4 regions of the Streptosporangium sp. NPDC002524 genome follow, and region 2 is predicted to be linked to each of the others. Evidence: riboswitches for the same ligand, from Rfam matches in the RefSeq annotation. Region 2 holds a riboswitch; each other region holds the start of a gene.
The links. Region 2 has a riboswitch for cobalamin ahead of metE (5-methyltetrahydropteroyltriglutamate--homocysteine S-methyltransferase). Riboswitches for the same ligand answer to the same signal wherever they lie in the genome.
Positions count from the first base shown of each region.

Region 1 (3,203 bases), on a different contig from region 2:
CGCCCACATCTGCCGGGCGCGCAGCATGGCCAGCACCAGGTCAACGCGCGGCTGCCCCTCGGGGGCGGCCCCCAGCACGTGCAGGCCGTCGCGGATCTGGACGTCCTTGACCTCGCACAGCCAGCCGTCGATGTGCAGCAGGAAGTCGTCGAACTCGGCGTCGTGCGGGCGGTCGGCGATGCCGAGGTCGTGGTCGAGCCTGGCGGCCTGGATGAGCGTCCAGATCTGGGCGCGGATCGCGGGCAGCTTGGCCGGGTCCATCGCCGCGATGGAGGCGTGCTCGTCGAGGAGCTGCTCCAGCCTGGCCATGTCCCCGTAGCTGTCGGCGCGGGCCATCGGGGGCACGAGGTGGTCGACCAGGGTGGCGTGCGCGCGACGCTTGGCCTGGGTCCCCTCACCGGGGTCGTTGACGAGGAACGGGTAGATCAGCGGCAGGTCGCCGAGCGCGGCGTCCGGGCCGCAGGAGGCCGACAAGCCCGCCGACTTGCCGGGCAGCCACTCCAGGTTGCCGTGCTTGCCCACGTGGACCATCGCGTGCGCGCCGAAGCCGTCGGCCAGCCAGCGGTAGGCGGCCAGGTAGTGGTGGCTGGGCGGCAGGTCGGGGTCGTGGTAGATCGCGATGGGGTTCTCGCCGAAACCGCGCGGCGGCTGCACCATGACCACCACGTTGCCCGAGCGCAGCGCGGCCAGCACGATCTCGCCCTCCGGGTCGCGCGACCTGTCCACGAACAGCTCGCCGGGCGCCGGGCCCCAGTGCTCCTCCATCCGGGCGCGCAGGTCCGAGGGGAGGGTGGCGTACCACTCGGCGTACCGGCCCGCCGCGATGCGCACCGGGTTCCCGGCGAGCTGCTCCTCGGTGAGCCAGTCCTGGTCCTGCCCGCCCGCGGCGATCAGCGCGTGGATGAGCGCGTCGCCGTCCTGCCCGGTCACCCCGGGCAGCTCGTCCTCGGCGCCGATGTCGTACCCGCGCTCGCGCAGCGCGGCCAGCAGCCGCACCAGGCTGGCCGGGGTGTCCAGGCCGACGGCGTTGCCGATGCGGGCATGCTTGGTGGGGTACGCCGACAGCATCAGCACCAGCCGCCGCTCGGCGGGCGGGATGTGCCGCAGCGCGGCGTGCCGCACCGCGATACCCGCCACCCGCGAGGCCCGCTCGGGGTCGGCCACGTAGACGGTCAGCCCGTCCTCGTCGATCTCCTTGAAGGAGAACGGCACCGTGATGATCCGCCCGTCGAACTCGGGGATCGCGACCTGGGTGGCGGCGTCCAGCGGGGACAGGCCGTCGTCGTTCTCCGCCCAGGAGGCCCGGCTGCTCGTCAGGCACAGGCCCTGCAGGATCGGCACGTCCAGCTCGGCGAGCGCGCCGACGTCCCAGGCCTCGTCGTCCCCGCCCGCCGACGCGGTCGCCGGACGGGTGCCGCCCGCGGCGAGCACGGTCACCACCAGGGCGTCCACCGTACGCAGGACCTCCACCAGGCCGGGCTCGGCGGTGCGCAGGGAGGCGCAGTACACCGGCAGCGCCCGCGCGCCCGCGTCCTCGATCGCCGAGCAGAGCGCCTCGACGAAGGCCGTGTTGCCGGCCACGTGGTGGGCCCGGTAGTAGAGCACCCCGACGACGGGCCCGTCGTGCCCGTCCTGGTCGCGCGCCTCGCGCTCCAGCGTGCCCCACGTGGGGGTGGGCTCGGGCGCGGCGAACCCGTGGCCGGTGAGCAGCAGCGTGTCGGACAGGAAGTGGTGCAGCTCGGTCAGGTTGGCCGGGCCGCCGTGGGCGAGGTACGCGTGCGCCTCGGCGCAGACCCCGCCGGGCACGGTGGACAGCTCCATCAGCTCGGCGTCGGGCGCCTGCTCGCCACCGAGCACGACGACGGGCCGGGGACCGGCGAGCAGGGCGTCCAGCCCCTCCTCCCAGGCGCGGCGCCCGCCCAGCAGGCGTACCACGACCAGGTCGGCGCCCTCCAGCAGCGGCGGGAGGTCGGCTGCGGAGAGCCTGGCGGGGTTGCCGAGCCGGTAGCCGGCGCCGCTCGCGCGGGCGCTCAGCAGGTCGGTGTCGGAGGTCGAGAGCAGGAGGATCACGCGCCACACTCCAGGAGAGGCAGGGCGGTACGGCCCAGGGATGCCACGACGTGGCGGGGGAACGGCGATGTCACGGTGTCGCGGGGGAACGGCGAAGAGCGCACGGAGCTTCCTCCCTCGGGGTCCTCGCCCCGGGTCGTCGTCGGCCGCGACGGCTGGAGTCTCCTGGCTCCCGGATCGGTGCTCACCCCGGCCTTCCCGCCCGTCGTCGGACAGTGGCCCGGGTGGGGTTCGCTCCCCGGTTACAGTGGCGGGACCGCGCCGGAATCACACCGGCTTCCTCCCTTTGCCGTCGCCACCGATGACACTACGGCAGTCCGGTTCGTTGCAAGAAACTGGCGTTAACATCCTTCGAGTGTCCATTGCCGACTTTTCCGGACGATCGCGACTCGACGCGTGCCCCGGGGCGCTCCAGGTCCATGCCGCCGCGGACGGCGGCCTGGCCCGCGTCCGCGTGCCCGGTGGCCGTCTCACCCCTTCCCAGCTGCGCGAACTCGCCGACGCCGCGTCGACGTACGGCAGCGGCGTCATCGAGCTGACCTCCCGCGCGAACGTCCAGGTACGCGGCCTCGGCCCGGCGGATCCGGACGGCGACGCGGGGGGCGGTACGGGGAACAACGCGGAAAATGGCGCGGAGAACGGGTTCGCCGCGCGGATGGCGAGGGCGGGTCTGCTGCCCTCGGCGACGCACGAGCGGATCCGCAACATCCTCGCCTCCCCGCTGACCGGACTGACCGGTCTGGACGGGCCGACCGGACTGACTGAGCCAACCTGGTCTGCCGGATATACCGGGTCTACCGGGTCTACCGGGCTGAGCGCACCGGCCGAACCGGCTGACCCGAACAGGGCGAACGGACCAAGCAGACCGAACGGACCGAACAGGCTGAGCGGATCGAGCGGGCCGAGTGGCGCGGATGCTCCGGACGGCACGAACGTCCCGGGGTATCCGGGCCACCCACGCCGTTCAGGTCATCCGGACGGCGGCGGGATCGTCGACGTCACACCGCTGATCGGCGAGCTGGACCGGCGGCTGTGCGCCCGCCCCGCCCTCGCCGCCCTGCCGGGGCGGTTCATGTTCGCCCTCGACGACGGCCGGGGGGACGTGGCCGGACTGGGCGCGGACGCCGGGATCC
Region 1 is NZ_JBEOWK010000035.1:40,210-43,412, forward strand. It holds gene cobN (cobaltochelatase subunit CobN) at 1-2,070, opposite strand, end outside; cobalamin riboswitch at 2,207-2,379, opposite strand; gene ABT053_RS38750 (ferredoxin-like domain-containing protein) at 2,426-3,203, shown strand, end outside.
Region 1: it holds a riboswitch for cobalamin, as region 2 does, so the genes downstream of both, cobN (cobaltochelatase subunit CobN) here and metE (5-methyltetrahydropteroyltriglutamate--homocysteine S-methyltransferase) in region 2, are expected to answer to the same signal.

Region 2 (3,203 bases):
GGCGGCAGCAGCTCGCGCAGCGCGGGCTCGTCGACCTGGATGATCCTGATGCCCGCCGCCTCCAGATCGCGGGTCTCGTCGCGCAGCGCCAGCGCCACCTGCCTGGCGGTCTCGCCCAGCGGCTGGTCGTCGCGGACGAAGGACCAGGCCAGCATGGTCACCGGGCCGGTGAGCATGCCCTTGACCGGCTTCTTCGTCCGCGACTGCGCGTAGGAGGCCCAGCGCACCGTCATCGGCTCGGGACGGGAGACGTCGCCGAACAGGATCGGCGGGCGGACGTAGCGGCTGCCGTACGACTGCACCCAGCCGTGCTCGGTGGCGGCGTAGCCCTCCAGCATCTCGGCGAAGTACTGGACCATGTCGTTGCGCTCGGGCTCCCCGTGCACCAGCACGTCCAGGCCGATCTCCTCCTGGAGCGCGATGACGCGGTCGATCTCGGCCTCCATCCTGCGCTCGTACCCGGCCCTGTCGATCTCGCCCGAGCGCACGGCGGCGCGGGCCTGGCGCACCTCGCCGGTCTGCGGGAAGGAGCCGATGGTGGTGGTGGCCAGCGGCGGCAGGCCCAGGTCGGCGTTCTGCACGGCGAGCCGCTCGGCGTGCGGGGCGCGCGGGGTGCCCTCGCCCAGGGCGTCCAGCCGGGCTCGCACCCGGGGGTTGAGGAACCGCTCGACGCTCCGCTCCCCCGCGACGACCTCCTCGCCGTTCAGCGCCCTGCCGATCCGTACGACCTCGTCGACCTTCTGCCTGGCGAAGGCGAGCCGCTCGCGCAGCCGCGGGTCCAGCGAGGTCTCGGCGTCCAGGTCGAGCGGGACGTGCAGCAGCGAGCAGGAGGTGCTCACCACCAGCCGGTCGCTCAGGCCGAGCAGCGCGGCGCAGGTCGCCAGCGCCTTCGCGGTGTCGGTACGCCAGACGTTGCGGCCGTCGACGACCCCGGCGACGAGGGTCTTGCCGGGCAGCCCCCCGGCGGCGGCCAGCGCCTCCAGGTTGCCGGGCGCCGAGACGAAGTCCAGGCCGACGGCCTCGACCGGGCTGCGGGCCAGGATCTCCAGCGCGGGCCCGATCTCGCCGAAGTAGGTGGCCACCATCAGCCGGGGGCGGCTGCTCAGCTCACCCAGCCGCACGTAGGCCCGGCGCAGCGCGGCCAGCTCCTCGTCCGTACGGTCGGCGGCGAGCACCGGCTCGTCCAGCTGCACCTCGGCCACCCCCGCCGCGGCGAGCCGTTCCAGCAGCTCGGCGTACGTCTCCAGCAGGCCGTCCAGCAGCCGCAGCGGCTCGAAGCCCGGCTCGGTGGACTTGGCCAGCAGCAGGAACGACAGCGGCCCGACCAGCACCGGCCGGGTCTCGACCCCCAGCCGCCGCGCCTCGGCGTGCTCGGCCAGCGGCTTGCTCCAGTCGAGCCGGAAGCGGGTCTCGGGGCCCAGCTCGGGAACCAGGTAGTGGTAGTTGGTGTCGAACCACTTGGTCATCTCCAGCGGCGCGACCCCCTCGGCGCCCCGGGCCATCGCGAAGTACGGGTCCGCGGCCCCGGCGAACCGCTCGGGCACCGCACCCACCAGCGCGATCGCGTCCAGCACGTGGTCATACAACGAGAACGTGTTGGACGGCACCGCATCCAACCCCGCCCCCGACAACTCCCGCCACACCCCTTGCCGCAACCCGGCGGCCGTCTCCTGCAAGCCGGCGGCGTCGACCCGCCCGGCCCAGTAATCCTCCGTCGCCCGCTTCAACTCGCGACGGCCCCCGATACGCGGGTACCCCAAAACGGTCGTGGTGATCTGACTCATGGCGTCCTTCCCTCGGCTCATGCCATGCCGACCCACAGCCACACGGAAGGAACCCACGGGAAAAACACATCCCAGGCCCTCCCACGAGGCCACGGATCACCGCACACCGGACGGCGCACGAGCGGCTGGCAGGTCTTCGGACTCGCGGGCATCACACACAACCCCTACTGACCGTCGCTTCCCAGATGCACACACACCCAGTGCCGATGACGGCGTTCGTTCCCACTCACCGCTGCGGGGCAGCCCCGGAATCACACCGGGTTCCCTCTTACGACTCCCAACACCGCAACGGTGCCGGGAGAACCAACCGCGCCACGAGCATAACCCGCCCTGCCGAAGAGATCACGATCACCCTGTCCGAGCGACGCTACGCAGGAAGCAGCCACCGACACGGCGCCCCCTTCTGGACCGATCCGGCACGGCAACGCCACCGCTCGTCAGATCGCTAAGGAGCGGACATCTTCATAAAGATCATGGGGGACTGACGAATGAATCGTACGGACTTGATAGGTCTGTTCGGCTATTCAAGTGCCACCCAGTTCGTCACTCAGAAAATGATCACAAAGTCACACCGGAGCGACGCGCCAGAGCATGCAGACCGGAGAGCTTGCCGTGGCGGTCCCGGTGAAGCAGATCGGTGATCACCTGCCGGGGGCCGGTCCGCCGTACCTCGGAAGGGGCGATCTTCTCGGCGACCAGGAGCGCACGCACGGCGCGATCGGTCTTCCCCCAGAGCGTGTAAGCCTCGGCGATGCCCGTGTAATAGCTGGCTCGACGTTCCAGGGTCGGGATCTCTTCCGGAACGATGTCCCTGGCATGCTCGATGGCTGTTCCGGCGTCTCCAAGAACGATGGACACACCGATCTTGTAGGTGGCCACATGGCCCGCGCTGAGCACGAGCTTGGGCGCGTGTCGTGCGGCCTCTTCGGCTTCTTCCAGCATGCCAAGGGCGTTGTCACGGTCTTCCAACCGAGCTGCAGCGATGGCGCCGGTAGACATCAGCGCCCCGTACGACCCCCAAGCAGAGGCAGAGGCGGAAGGCAGTTGCGGGCGCAGTAGTTCCGCCGTGCTCACGGTGATGTCACGGGCCTTGCCGTAGTCCATCGCCCGGTGGAAAAGACTGGCCAGGTCTCGACGTGCTTCCCCTATGGCCTGGAGATCACCGCTGGCGTGCGCGGCCCGCTCGCCCTGATGGGCGGACACCCACGCGTACGGTGAGGCGCTCAGCTTGATCAGCGTGCGGGTCGTCAGGTGGTAGACCTGTGCGGCTGTGGCGAGATCAGCCGGGGCGGACGCGTCGCGGGCAACAGGGATCAGCTCGGCGAGATCACCAGCGAGATCGGCGTAACGGGCGGCGGTGAAGTCTCGCCGGGCACGGGTGACGGCACGGGCGAACGACGCATGCGTGAGGACAGGTCC
Region 2 is NZ_JBEOWK010000032.1:52,535-55,737, forward strand. It holds gene metE (5-methyltetrahydropteroyltriglutamate--homocysteine S-methyltransferase) at 1-1,784, opposite strand, end outside; cobalamin riboswitch at 1,895-2,107, opposite strand; gene ABT053_RS37670 (helix-turn-helix domain-containing protein) at 2,343-3,203, opposite strand, start outside.

Region 3 (3,203 bases), on a different contig from region 2:
CCGGCCTCCCCGGCCTCTCCGGACGCCCCGGCCTCCGCCGCCAGGTGGGCGGCGAGGTTGATCGAGCCGAGGTTGCAGACGGCGGTCTCCGCGTCGCCGGTGACCTCCAGGATCTCGGTGCAGAGGTTCGACAGGTGGATGACGTTCTCCGGCCTGGCCGTCTGGTTGGAGGTCCGGTTGGCCGCGTCCTTGAAGGTCATCCAGCCGTTGCCGGTCTGGGCGAGCGTGCGCATCATCCGCCCGTACAGGGTGCGGGCGGGGATCTGCCTGGTGAACCGGCCCTCGGCCTCGGCGGCCCGGTAGGCGTCGTCGAACGCGGCGCCGTACAGGTCGGTGAGGTGCGGGACGTCCTTGGGGTCGAACAGCGACCAGACCCCGTCGGCCTCGACGCGGCGCATGAACTCGTCGGGGATCCAGTTGGCCAGGTTCAGGTTGTGCGTGCGGCGGGCCTCCTCGCCGGTGTTGTCGCGCAGCTCCAGGAACTCCTCGACGTCGGCGTGCCAGGGCTCCAGGTAGACGCAGGCCGCGCCCTTGCGGCGGCCTCCCTGATTGACCGCGGCGACGCTGGAGTCGAGCGTGCGCAGCCAGGGCACGATGCCGTTGGAGTGGCCGTTGGTGCCCCGGATCAGCGAGCCCCGCGAGCGGACCCTGGTCCAGGAGATCCCGATGCCCCCCGCGTACTTCGACAGCCGCGCGACCTGCCCGTAGCGCTCGTAGATGGACTCCAGCTCGTCGCGGGGCGAGTCGAGCAGGAAGCACGAGGAGAGCTGGGGCCTGCGGGAGCCGGAGTTGAACAGCGTGGGCGAGCTGGGCAGGTAGGACAGGGTGGCCATGAGCGCGTACAGCTCGGCGGCCTCCTCGACGGTCTCGGACAGGCCGCAGGCCACCCGCAGGAAGAAGTGCTGCGGGCGCTCCAGGACCTTGCGGGTCCGCGGGTGGCGCAGCAGGTAGCGGTCGTAGACGGTACGCAGCCCGAAATACTCGAACCTGGCGTCGGCCTCCGGATCGGCCAGCGCGTCCAGCGCCCCGGCGTGGGCGGCCACGAACTCCGCGAGCCCGTCCTGGATCAGCCCCGCCTCGTGGGTCGCGGCGACGGACTCGGAGAAGTCGCGGACGCCGTGCTCGGCGGCCTCGTCGGCGATCAGCTCGGCCAGCATCGCGGCGGCGGCCCTGGAGTTGGCGGGATCGGTGATCACCCGTGCGGCGGCCTCGTCGATCGCCAGCCTGCGCCCGTCCAGCAAACTCCCGACGCCCCCGACACCGTCGCCGCCCGTCGAGGTCGCCACGCCCCCGACACCGTCGCCGCCAGTCACGGCCACCGCGTCCCCGACACCGGCGCCGCCCGCCGCGGCCACCGCGTTCCCGACGGCGCCCTCGCTCGTCGCGGCCGTCACCGTGCCCGCGGCACCCGCGACGTTCTCCGCGTCTCCGATGTCGCCGTCGTCCGTCGCGGTCCCCGCCGCGCCACCCGTCGCGGTCTCCGCCAATGCCTGTGTCACGTAGTGCCCCTCGCTCGATCGGACTTCCCCGTACGGCTCCGCCGGATGGGCACGCGTCCGCGAGCGATCCCGGGCACGCCGGATCGCCTCGTTCCGCGGGCCCTCCCACGAGGCCCTGGACAATCACGTCACCGGCAGGTCTTCGGACTCACGGGCGCACCACACACGCCTACCGGCCGTCGCTTCCCGGGCATGGCTCACCCAGTGCTCAATGACGGCTTTCGTTCCCGTTCACCGCTGCGGGGCAGTCCCGGAATCTCACCGGGTTCCCTCTTGCCTCGCCCCTCGCGGGGCGAACCAGCAACGAGCAGGATCCTACATCTAGGGGCGTCTGACGCAACTACCCCAACAAGTTGTGTCGGAGGACTTCAACAGTCCGAGCTCGTGCAGCACGCCGCGCGTGCGGGCCGTCTCGGTGGAGAGCCACTGGCGGAACTCGTCGCCGCTGAGGTAGACCCGGCTCCAGCCGTGGGACGCGCACAGGGCACGCCAGCGCGGCGCGGCGTCGATACCGTCACACAGGGCGATCGCGGCGTCCCGGTCCCCCGGGCTCATGTCCTTGGGGCCCAGCAGGCCGCACCAGTCGCTGTACTCCAGCCGGACGTCGACCTCCATGAGCGTCGGGGCGTCGATCCCGTCGATCCGGCCACCGGAGGAGACCACCAGGGGCCGCAGCCGGCCTGCGGCGATCTCGGGCCGCAGGGCGCGCGCCGACCCCAGCAGGGCCGCCACCCGGCCGACGTGGAGCGCCTCGGAGGCGTCCTCGGGGGCGAGGTATCCGGCGTACTCCAGCAGCCGGGTGTCCACCCCGAGACACTTGCCGATCATGCCGTAGAGCACGTGGTCCGAGCCGCCCTCCGACCGGCCGCCGACCGTCAGCTTCGCGGGGTCGTGCCGCAGCCGCGTGACGAAGTCCTCGAAGGTACGCAGGGGGGAGCCGGAGGGGACGACCAGGACCGCCCAGTCTCCGGCCAGGCGGGCGATGGGGGTGGCGGCGTTCACCACGGCCGCGGTGTTGGCGATCTCCGCGGCGGCCACCATCGGCATCGAGGTGACGAGCAGCCTGCCCTCGCGCGCGAAGGGGCCGCGGAAGACGCCGAACGCGTCGCGCGGGGCGGAGCCCAGGGCCCCCTGCCGCTCGACGGCCATCGCGGTGCCCACCAGCCCCGACTGGACCAGGACGGTCGCCAGCCTGCCCGCGATGCCGTCCCAGCCGTGGCCGTCGGCGGTCGATTCGAGGAGGAACAGGCGCTTCACCGCGGAATCGGGGCCGGTGTCCGTGCCGCACCCCGCGACGAGCACGGCCCCCGCCGCCAATGCGAAAAACCCCCTACGGCGCATAAGCGCCCCTTCCCCCAAGAACCCCCTATTCCATAGGTTACCTACCCATCACTTTCCGTGATGAAGTGGGGTATGCCGGAATTTCCGGCAGTCCATCACTCAGCCGCAGATCACCGGAAAAACCACCAAAAATCCGGATATCGGGGGCGGCTGTCTCCACGGGAGAGGAGCCCCGGAAGGCGTACCCCGCCCCCGGCAGACCGGAGACGGGAACGGGGACGGGACGGGGACGGGGACACGAGAGGAAGCGGGGTTCACTCCACCGTGACGCTCTTGGCCAGGTTCCTCGGCTTGTCGACGTCCCGGCCCAGCGCCACGGCGGCGTGGTAGGCGAAGAGCTGGAGCGGGATCGAGAGCAGGATC
Region 3 is NZ_JBEOWK010000001.1:427,297-430,499, forward strand. It holds gene ABT053_RS01755 (ribonucleoside-diphosphate reductase subunit alpha) at 1-1,499, opposite strand, end outside; cobalamin riboswitch at 1,616-1,816, opposite strand; gene ABT053_RS01760 (tripartite tricarboxylate transporter substrate-binding protein) at 1,821-2,756, opposite strand; gene glmS (glutamine--fructose-6-phosphate transaminase (isomerizing)) at 3,095-3,203, opposite strand, start outside.
Region 3: it holds a riboswitch for cobalamin, as region 2 does, so the genes downstream of both, ABT053_RS01755 (ribonucleoside-diphosphate reductase subunit alpha) here and metE (5-methyltetrahydropteroyltriglutamate--homocysteine S-methyltransferase) in region 2, are expected to answer to the same signal.

Region 4 (3,203 bases), on a different contig from region 2:
GGCATCGAGACCGAATACGGCATCTCCGTGCCCGGACAGCCGGGGGCCAACGCGATGGTGACCTCCTCTCAGGTCGTGAACGCCTATCTGGCGGCCTCGGCCGCCAGGGCGCGGCGCGCGCGATGGGACTTCGAGGAGGAGAACCCGCTGCGGGACGCACGGGGGTTCGACCTCGCGCGGGAGGTGGCCGACCAGAGCCAGCTGACCGACGAGGACCTCGGCCTGGCGAACGTGATCCTCACCAACGGGGCCAGGCTGTACGTCGACCACGCCCACCCCGAATACTCCACGCCCGAGTGCACCAATCCCCGGGCGGCGGTGATCTGGGACAAGGCGGGCGAGCGGGTGATGCACGACGCGGCGGTCCGCGCCTCGGCGATGCCGGCCAACGCCCCGATCCAGCTCTACAAGAACAACACCGACAACAAGGGCGCCTCCTACGGCTGCCATGAGAACTACCTCATGCGCCGGGCCACCTCGTTCGCCGACATCGTCAGGCACCTGACGCCGTTCTTCGTCTCCCGGCAGGTCGTCACCGGCGCGGGCAAGGTCGGCATCGGCCAGGACTCCCGGGGCGAGGGCTTCCAGATCAGCCAGCGGGCCGACTTCTTCGAGGTCGAGGTGGGCCTGGAGACGACGCTCAAGCGGCCGATCATCAACACCCGGGACGAGCCCCACGCCGACCCGGAGAAATACCGCCGCCTGCACGTCATCATCGGCGACGCCAACATGTCGGAGATCTCGACCTACCTGAAGCTGGGATCGACCGCGCTCGTCCTGGCCATGATCGAGGACAACTACTTCACCCGCGACCTCGCCGTGGACAACCCCGTCCAGGCCCTGCGCGCGGTCTCGCACGACCCCACGCTCAAGTACGAGATCTCCATGCGCGACGGCCGCAAGCTGACGGCGGTGCAGCTGCAGATGGAGTATCTGGAGCTCGCCCGCAAGTACGCCGAGGAGCGCAGCGCCAACGGCCTGGACGAGCCCACCAAGGACATCCTGGAGCGCTGGGAGTCGGTCCTCACCCGCCTGGCGGAGGACCCGATGCAGCTGTCCAGGGAGCTCGACTGGGTGGCCAAGCTGGAGCTCCTGGAGGGCTACCGCACGCGTGACGGCCTGCCCTGGTCGCACCCGCGCCTGCAGCTCGTCGATCTCCAGTACTCCGACATCCGGCCCGACCGGGGGCTCTACAACCGCCTGGTCGCCCGGGGCCGCATGCAGCGCCTGGTCACCGAGGAAGAGGTCCAGCGGGCCGTCGAGGTGCCGCCCAACGACACCCGGGCCTACTTCCGCGGCCGATGCCTGAGCCAGTACAGCGAGTCGGTGGCCGCGGCCTCCTGGGACTCGGTCATCTTCGACATCCCCGGCCGCGAGTCGCTGCAGCGCGTCCCCACCCTTGAGCCGCTGCGCGGCACCAAGGCCCACGTGGGGGAGCTGTTCGACCGCTGCCGTACCGCCGCGGAGCTGGTGACGGCGCTGACCGGCGAGCAGTGAGCCGCCGGGAGGTCCCGAGAGGCGCCTGAGGGGTCCTGAGAGGTCCTGAGAGGGGGGAGGCGGTCCGGCCCGGACCACCTCCCCCCTCGGCGTGCCCGGACCCTTCGCTGCCCTGACCCCTTTCCGGCTGGATCCCTTGCCGCCCGGACCTCTTGGTGTCCGGACGTCCGGACCCCTTGCGGGCCGGATCCCTTGGTGGCCGGGCCTCTTGCGGGCCGGATCCCTTGCGGGCCGGATCCCGGCAAACCGGACACCTGGATTGACGGGGGACGGAGAACCGGGATACGTTCCGGGTGTTTTGTGGCGGTGCGAGGGAAATCCGGTGAGATTCCGGTGCGGTCGCGCCACTGTAACCGGCTCCCCGGAGCCGGAAGCCAGGTCACACTCGGCCGCCACCGACCTACGAAAAGGGACGCGTAAATCCCGGAGGAGGTGGCCGTGAGCCAGATCTCGGCACCGCACGTTCAGCCCATCCCATGGCCCTCGCTCACCCGCTGGCTGCTCGCCGTACCGGTGCTGCTGCTCCTCGCCTACCTGGTCACCTTCGACCAGGGAGCGATCTCCCAGGCGGGAAACTACCTGCACGAACTCATGCACGACGGGCGTCACCTGCTCGGCGTACCGTGCCACTGAGCCACAGGTGATCACCAAACTCATCGTCCGGGGTCTCGTCGTCGGACTGCTCGCAGGGCTGCTCGCGGCCGTCTTCGCCTACACCGTCGGCGAACCGCGCATCGACCAGGCCATCGCGCTGGAGGAGGCGGCCGCCGCGGCCGCCGCCCCGGCCGGGACACACGACGACACCGGGACCGCCGCCCACTCCCACGACGAGGAGGAGGCGCTGGTCAGCAGGGACGGGCAGCGCTTCGGGCTCTTCCTCGCCCTCGGCCTGTACGGCCTGGCGATCGGGGGCCTGTTCTCCCTCGTCTACGCGGCCGTACGAGGCCGGGCGGGACCCCGCTCGGAACCGGTGCTCGCGGTCACGCTCGCCGCCGCCGCGTTCACCTCCGTCGTCCTCATCCCCTTCGTGAAGTATCCCGCCAACCCTCCGGCCGTCGGCGATCCGGAGACCATCAACCAGCGAACCGTGCTCTACCTGGTCGCGGTGGTCATCGGGATCCTCGCCGTCGCCGCGGCCGTCGCCGCCTACCGCTACGCCTCGCGGAGCGAACCGTGGGTGCGCTGGCTGTCGGCGGGCGCCACCTTCCTGGTCCCCGTCGTCGCGGCCTGGATCCTCCTGCCGGAGATCTCGGAGGTGCCCCAGGGCTTCCCCGCCGACCTCCTGTGGGACTTCAGGGTCGCCTCCATAGGGACCCAGGTGGTCTTCTGGGCCGGTGTCGGCGCGCTGTTCGCCTTCGCCGCCCGCAGGCGCGGCCCGGTGTGACGACCCCCTCGGGGGTCACCCGCCTGCTCCTGGTCTGCCACGCCTCCACCTCGGCGACGGTACGGGCCGCGTTCCCGGGTGACGAACCACTCGACGAACGCGGCCTGCGCCGGGCCGGGGAGATGGCGGGGGACCTCGGCCCGGGGCCCGCGGCCTGCCCTCCCGAGCTGCGCTGCGTCCAGACCGCGGCGGCGCTCGGCCTGCGGGCCGAGCACGACCCGCTGCTGGCCGACTGCGACTACGGCCGCTGGAGCGGGATGACCCTCGGCGAGGTCGAGGCCGCCGAACCCGAGGCGCTCGCCTCCTGGCTCGGCGACCCCGG
Region 4 is NZ_JBEOWK010000003.1:272,975-276,177, reverse strand. It holds gene dop (depupylase/deamidase Dop) at 1-1,497, shown strand, start outside; adenosylcobalamin (AdoCbl) riboswitch at 1,785-1,918, shown strand; gene ABT053_RS06170 (CbtB domain-containing protein) at 1,936-2,130, shown strand; gene ABT053_RS06165 (CbtA family protein) at 2,138-2,881, shown strand; gene ABT053_RS06160 (histidine phosphatase family protein) at 2,878-3,203, shown strand, end outside.
Region 4: it holds a riboswitch for cobalamin, as region 2 does, so the genes downstream of both, ABT053_RS06170 (CbtB domain-containing protein) here and metE (5-methyltetrahydropteroyltriglutamate--homocysteine S-methyltransferase) in region 2, are expected to answer to the same signal.